Linked DNA regions of Corallococcus sp. EGB. The protein of the gene in region 1 interacts with the protein of each later gene in a pairwise test. Links are inferred from orthologs where the notes say so. Each region holds a gene or a part of one and is shown on either strand. Other genes may lie near its edges. The genes, in order: tsaE and rlmB.

What was found.
Region 2: the proteins of tsaE (region 1) and rlmB interact in binary tests that used the Escherichia coli proteins (3 or more experiments, as listed by UniProt). The link is inferred for Corallococcus sp. EGB from one-to-one orthologs.

The regions. Positions count from the first base shown.
Region 1 is NZ_CP079946.1:4,309,265-4,312,573, forward strand. The notes cover bases 1-3,000. They hold tsaE (tRNA (adenosine(37)-N6)-threonylcarbamoyltransferase complex ATPase subunit type 1 TsaE), read left to right. Parts: upstream 1-1,251; coding sequence 1,252-1,749; downstream 1,750-3,000. Other genes in these bases: KYK13_RS18190 (NAD(P)H-hydrate dehydratase), read left to right, coding at 1-1,264; KYK13_RS18200 (class II glutamine amidotransferase), read right to left, coding at 1,754-2,623; hutI (imidazolonepropionase), read right to left, coding at 2,711-3,000. In the rest of the region: more of hutI, read right to left, coding at 3,001-3,309. UniProt on the Escherichia coli protein: Required for the formation of a threonylcarbamoyl group on adenosine at position 37 (t(6)A37) in tRNAs that read codons beginning with adenine.
Region 2 is NZ_CP079946.1:5,890,942-5,894,073, forward strand. What follows is about bases 221-3,043. They hold rlmB (23S rRNA (guanosine(2251)-2'-O)-methyltransferase RlmB), read right to left. Parts: upstream 2,121-3,043; coding sequence 1,320-2,120; downstream 221-1,319. Other genes in these bases: tuf (elongation factor Tu), read right to left, coding at 221-757; KYK13_RS24210 (hypothetical protein), read right to left, coding at 2,126-2,572; KYK13_RS24215 (RimK family alpha-L-glutamate ligase), read right to left, coding at 2,638-3,043. Outside these bases: more of tuf, read right to left, coding at 1-220; more of KYK13_RS24215, read right to left, coding at 3,044-3,132. UniProt on the Escherichia coli protein: Specifically methylates the ribose of guanosine 2251 in 23S rRNA.

The DNA.
Region 1 (3,309 bases):
GGAGGCGAAGCGCAACCTCCAGGCGCTGGAGGGCTTCGGTGAGTCGCCCCGCGCCTTCGAGGCGCTGCCGGAGGCGGGCCCGGGCGACGTGGTGGTGGATGCCCTCTTCGGCACGGGCCTGAAGCGCGCGCCGGAGGGGGCGTTCGCGGATGCCATTGGCACCGTGGCGCGGTGGCGGCGCGCGGGGGCGAAGGTGGTGGCCGCGGACGTGCCGTCCGGCCTCCAGAGCGACACGGCGGAGCCCTTCTCTCCGTGCGTGGAGGCGGACGTCACGGTGGCCTTCGGCTTCGTGAAGCCCGCGCATGAGCTGGAGCCCGGCGCGTCGCTGTGCGGCGACGTGCGGCGGGTGGATATCGGGCTGGGGGGCGAGTCCTCGCGCGCGGTGTCCGGCGCGGAGCTGTTCCGCGTGGAGGAGAAGGATGCCCGCGAGGCCCTGCCCAAGCGCCGCGCGGATTCGCACAAGGGCACCTACGGCCATGTGCTGGTGGTGGCGGGCAGCCCGGGCAAGACGGGCGCCGCGGCGATGGTCGCCCTGGCCGCGCTGCGCAGCGGAGCGGGGCTCGTCACGGTGGCAACGCGTCCGGAGGCGCTGACGTGGGTGATGGCGCACTCACCGGAGATCATGGGCATTCCGCTGCCCGGTGAGGGCCCGCTGGGGAAGGGCGACCTGGAGGCCCTCAAGTCCGCGCTGGAGGGCAAGGACGCGCTGGTGATGGGGCCGGGCATCCCCCGAGGGCCGGAGACGGGCGCGCTGATTGGCGACCTGCTGGCCGCGGTGGAGGTGCCCGCGGTGCTGGACGCGGACGCGCTCAACGCCGTCGCGGAGGACCTCAAGGTGCTGCGGCAGGCCAGGGGGCCCGTGCTGCTCACGCCGCACCCTGGAGAGATGGCGCGGCTGTGGGGCCGGACGACGAAGGACGTGCAGGCGCACCGCGTGGGCGTGGCGCTCAACCTCGCCACGTCGCTCAACGTGACGGTGGTGCTCAAGGGCTCGCGCACGCTCATCGCGGAGGCGGGCGGGCGCGTGTTCATCAACCCCACGGGCAACGCGGGCATGGCCACCGGCGGCACGGGTGACGTGCTGTCGGGCGTGTGCGGCGCGCTGCTCGCGCAGGGCATCCCGCTGCCCAAGGCCGCGTGGACGGCCGTCTACGCGCACGGGCTCGCGGGCGACCTGATGGCCCGGCAGCGCGGGCTGATGGGGCTCATCGCCACGGACCTGCTGCCGGGCCTGGGCCACGTCTGGACGCGGTGGGAGCGGTGAGCGGCGCGGAGCAGCAGCCCACGCGCTCGCGGCGGCTCGTGTCTCCGTCTCCGGAGGAGACGCACCGGCTGGGCGTGAAGCTGGGGCAGCTGCTCCAGCCGGGGGACTTCGTGGGGCTGATTGGCGACCTGGGCGCGGGCAAGACGCACCTGGTTCGCGGCGTGGCGGAAGGGGCGGGCGTCGCGCAGTCCGAGGTGGCCAGCCCCACGTTCGCCATCGTGTACCCATATGCGGGCCGCATCCCGCTGTACCACGCGGACCTGTACCGCCTGACGGACTACGACGAGCTGTACGCCACCGGGCTCCTGGACCTGGTGGGCGGCGACCACGCGATGCTGGTGGAGTGGCTGGACCGCATCCCCCAGGCCGCGCCACGCGACTTCCTGCGCGTCACGCTCCGCCATGAGGGTGAGGACGCGCGGAGCCTCGACGTGGAGGCCTTCGGCGCGCGTCCCGCTGCCTTGCTCGACGCGTGGCTGGGCTGAGCCCTCAGCCCGCGGCGTGATGCGCTGCCTGCCGCGGGTTCAGCACGCCGTCCGCCAGCGTCTGCACCTTCCAGCGGTGGAACACGAGCCGCGAGTCCACGCCCACCACGTCCTCTTCATCCACGGGCACCCAGTGCGGCCCGCCGCACAGCGACTCGCTGGCGACGAGGAACTGCTGCAGCGGCACGCGCGTGCTCTGTCCGCGCAGCGCTTCCGGGCAGCCGCTGATGCCGGAGGAGATGAAGAGCGTGCGGTTGCGGCGCGTGGCCACCATCGCCTCGCCGTCCGTGACGAGGAAGTTCATCGCGGAGCGGTCCTTCGGCTCGCGGCTTCCCGGCACGTCCGTCAGCGTGGACACCAGCGTCATCGTCTCCGAGAGCGCCTGCGCCAGCGCCTCCACGCTCACCGTGCCGTCGAGTGGCCCGCGCGCCGACAGCCGCGACAGGAACAAATAGAAGCAGCGCTCGCTGTCCGTGGTGCCCTTGATGTTGACGCGCAGCTCCGGGTGGATGAGCGCTTCCACGGCGGCCTTGTGCTTCGCGAACTCGCGCAGCGTGCCGTTGTGCACGAAGGACCAGCGGCCGTAGTGGAACGGGTGGGAGTTGCGCAGCTCCACCGCCCCCACGCTCGCCAGGCGGATGTGCGCCACGACGGTCCGCGCGGAGACCTGGCTCGATACACGCTCGAAGTCGGGGTCGCTGTGCGCGGGACCCACGCCATGTGCGACGAGCGGCGAGGCATCCACTCCGTATGAAGCGATACCCCAGCCGTCCTTGTGCTCACGCGACTGGATGAGGAGGGAATTCCTCTCCGTGACCAGGGCGGTGTGGACAGCAGCGGGAACAGCACTCCTGAAACCAAATAATCGGCACATGGTGGCAGCTGATCTCTACAACGGCCGGCCCACGACGGAAGTTCCTCTTGCCCCCTTGTCTGATGCCAGCTGTTCAGCGGCACCCACTCAGGGGCAGTGATTCATTCGCGCGCGAAACACCACACGTCCACCCTTCACCACCACTCGCGCGTGACTGACACCCAGATGATAAGGCAGGTGCCGGTAGCTGCTACAGGCGAACAGCACCAGGTCGCCTGCGTCACCCACGGCCAGACGTCCCTGCCGTTGCAACCCCAAGCATTGCGCGGCGCCTCGCGTGGCGGCCCAGTAGGCCTCCGCGGCCGACAGGCCGTTCTCCAGGCAGGCGAGCCCCAGCACCAACGCCAGGTTCTCCGTCATGGAGGAGCCCGGATTCACGTTTGAACCCAAAGCAATATTGACGCCCGCATCGCGCAGCTTCCGGCCGGGCGCGTAGGGGCGCATGCGCAGGAAGAGGGTGGAGGTGGGCACGAGCACGGCGGTGACGTTCGCGGCGGCGAGCGCGCGGATGCCCTCGTCCGTCACCTGCTCCAGGTGGTCCGCGCTGGCGGCGCCCACCTCCGCGGCCAGGGCGGACGCACCGCACGCGGTGAGCTGATCCGCGTGGAGCCGCGGCGTGAGTCCCAGCGCCTTCGCGGCGGTGAGCAGCCGGCGTGACTCGTCCACGGTGAAGGCGCTGTCCTCCG
Region 2 (3,132 bases), 1.6 Mb from region 1 along the record:
TCGCGCGCAGACCGACGACCTCCACTTCCTCGCCCACCTTGATGACGCCACGCTCCACGCGGCCCGTCGCCACCGTCCCGCGGCCGGCGATGGAGAAGACGTCTTCCACCGGCATCAGGAAGGGCTTGTCCGTCGCGCGCTGCGGCGTCGGGATGTAGCTGTCCACCGCCTCCATCAGCTTCAGGATGGCCGGCTCGCCGATGTCGCTGGTGTCACCCTCCAGCGCCTTCACCGCGGAGCCGGGGACGATGGGGATGGTGTCGCCCGGGAACTCGTACTTCTTCAGCAGGTCGCGCACCTCCATCTCCACGAGCTCGCGCAGCTCGGGGTCGTCCAGCAGGTCCACCTTGTTCAGGAAGACCACGATGTAGGGCACGCCCACCTGCCGCGCCAGCAGGATGTGCTCGCGCGTCTGCGGCATCGGGCCGTCCGCCGCCGACACCACCAGGATGGCGCCGTCCATCTGCGCCGCGCCCGTAATCATGTTCTTCACGTAGTCGGCGTGCCCCGGGCAGTCGACGTGCGCGTAGTGCCGGTTCTTCGTCTTGTACTCCACGTGCGCCGTGGAGATGGTGATGCCGCGCTCGCGCTCTTCCGGCGCCTTGTCAATCTGGTCGTACGCCAGGAACGTGGCGCCGCCCGTCTTCGCCAGCACCTTCGTGATGGCCGCCGTCAGCGACGTCTTGCCGTGGTCCACGTGCCCAATCGTTCCGATGTTCACGTGGGGCAGGCTGCGATCGAACTTTTCCTTGGACATGACACTCCTCGAAAAATGGAGCCCTGAACCAGGATTGAACTGGTGACCTCATCCTTACCAAGGATGCGCTCTGCCAACTGAGCTATCAGGGCTTGGCGATGCACTACAACGGTTGGAGCGGGAAATGGGATTCGAACCCACGACATTCAGCTTGGAAGGCTGACGCTCTACCAACTGAGCTATTCCCGCATTGCCGAGTGGAGAGAGGTGGATTCGAACCACCGTAGGCGTAGAGCCGGCAGATTTACAGTCTGCTCCCTTTGGCCGCTCGGGCATCTCTCCAGATATTCGCTTGTGGTCCTGCGCGCTGCTCTCTACACCATCTTGCTGCGTCCCGGGCCCTTATCCGCGGCCCGTCCTACCTGGCCGGCGGCGGGATTTGAACCCGCGACCTACTGATTACAAATCAGTTGCTCTACCGACTGAGCTACACCGGCATCCATCCAGCAACTGCCCCGCCCTACCTCATCCCGGGCGGACCGTCAACCACCCGGCAGCGACTTGAGAGGCGCGACCTTTTAGAAGCCCCCACTCTCCAAGTCAAGGAGATTGATCCGGGGTTTCAGCGGGAAGGACGGCCCCGCTGACGTGCGACTTCGTATAGCAGAATCGCGGCGGAAACCGACGCATTCAATGAACCGACCTGACCTCCCATGGGAATCCGGAGGCGGAAGTCGCAGTGCTTGAGGACGCCCTCCCTCACGCCCGCCCCCTCGGCGCCCACCACCAGCGCCAGGGGCCCGTCCAGACGGGCGCTCCACAGGGGCTCGGAGCCCTCCACGTCCGCGGCCGCGACCCAGAGGCCCGCTTCCTTCAGCTCCTCCAGGGCGCGGGAGATGTTGGTGACGCGCGCGATGGGGCAGTACTCGACGGCGCCCGCGGAGGCCTTGGCCACCGTGCCCGTCACCTGCACGGCCCGGTCCTTGGCGAAGACGACGCCGTGGGCCCCGAGCGCGTGGGCCGAGCGGATGATGGCGCCCAGGTTGTGCGGATCCTGGATGCCGTCCAGCACGACGACGAGCGCGGGCTGCCCCTTGGCCTTCGCGGCGTCGAGCACGTCCTCCAGCTCGACGTACTGGAAGCCGCGCAGCTCGGCGACCACGCCCTGGTGCACGCCGCCATCCGCCATCGCGGCCAGCCGCTCGCGGCCGACCTTCTCCACCCGGACGCCCGCGTCGCGCGCGCGGCTGAGCAGCTCGCCCGCGGCCTTGGCGCCGACCTGCCCGTCGACGATGAAGAGGCGCTCCACCGCGTCGGGGTGGGCACGCAGGGCTTCCAGCACGGGGTTGACACCATGGACGTAACGCGGGGCTTCGTGGCCGCCGCGTTCACCCCCAGAAGGCTTCGAGGAGCGCTCGCGCATGGGGACTACTGGACCTCCACGGGCAGCGAGAAGGACTTCTTCTGACGGGCGCAGATCTTCTCCGTGCAGATGAAGAAGGTCAGCGTGGCGTCCAGCGTGCCCTTGCCGGCGGACATCGCGGTGAAGGGGACCTCGAAGCGCGGATCCACGAACTGCTGGCCGGCGGCCTTCTTCGCCACGGACTGGTCACGCGTCAGCGTCTTCTGGGCGGGCGTCAGCTGCGTGCCCTTCAGCTCCAGCTTCAGCGGGGCTTCGTCGGAGACGTGGGCGCCGGGCTTCGACTTGATGGCGAGCATGAACGTGCCCTGCCCTCCCGCCTTCACCTGCGTCGACGTCCCCTCGGTGGTGACTTCGTAGAGGGTGGCGGGGTCCACGTCCTGGGCCAGCACCGGCGCGCCGACGAGCGTCAGCAGCAGGGGGGCCAGGGTCGTGAGGCGGCGGGAGCTGGGCATGGGTGTCTCCAGGAAGGCGGCGTTCGTATACCGGGGCTTCGGACGCTCGGGGAGCGCTTTCTCTTCTAACTCCGCGGCGCGCTCACCTTCACGGTGCCCTTGCGCCCCGGTGGCGGAGGCAGGGACTGGGGCGTCTCCAGGGCGGCGGTCCAGACGGGGGCGGCGCCGGCGACGAGGGCCTCCGCCCGCTGGATGATGGGCGTGGCCAGGTCCATCCCCGTCGCGGCCTCCATCTCCAGGAGCGCGGGCGAGCTGTTCACCTCGAAGACCTTGGGGTGCCCCTGGACGTCCAGGATGTCCACCGCGGCCACCTCCAGGCCCACGAGCCGGGCGACCTTCTCCGCCATGTCGCGATGGCTGGGGGACAGCGGCAGGGCCTCCAGCCGGGCGCCCCGGTTGAGCGTGTGCGAGAGACGGCCGGGACGCGGCTTGCGCAGCACCCCGGCGATGGCCTCGCCGCCCACCACGAGGACGCGCACGTCCTGGCCGGTGCTCCGCACGTACTCCTGCATGACGAGGTTGTGCCCCAGGCCGAGCACCGCCTCGAGCGCGGCCTCCAG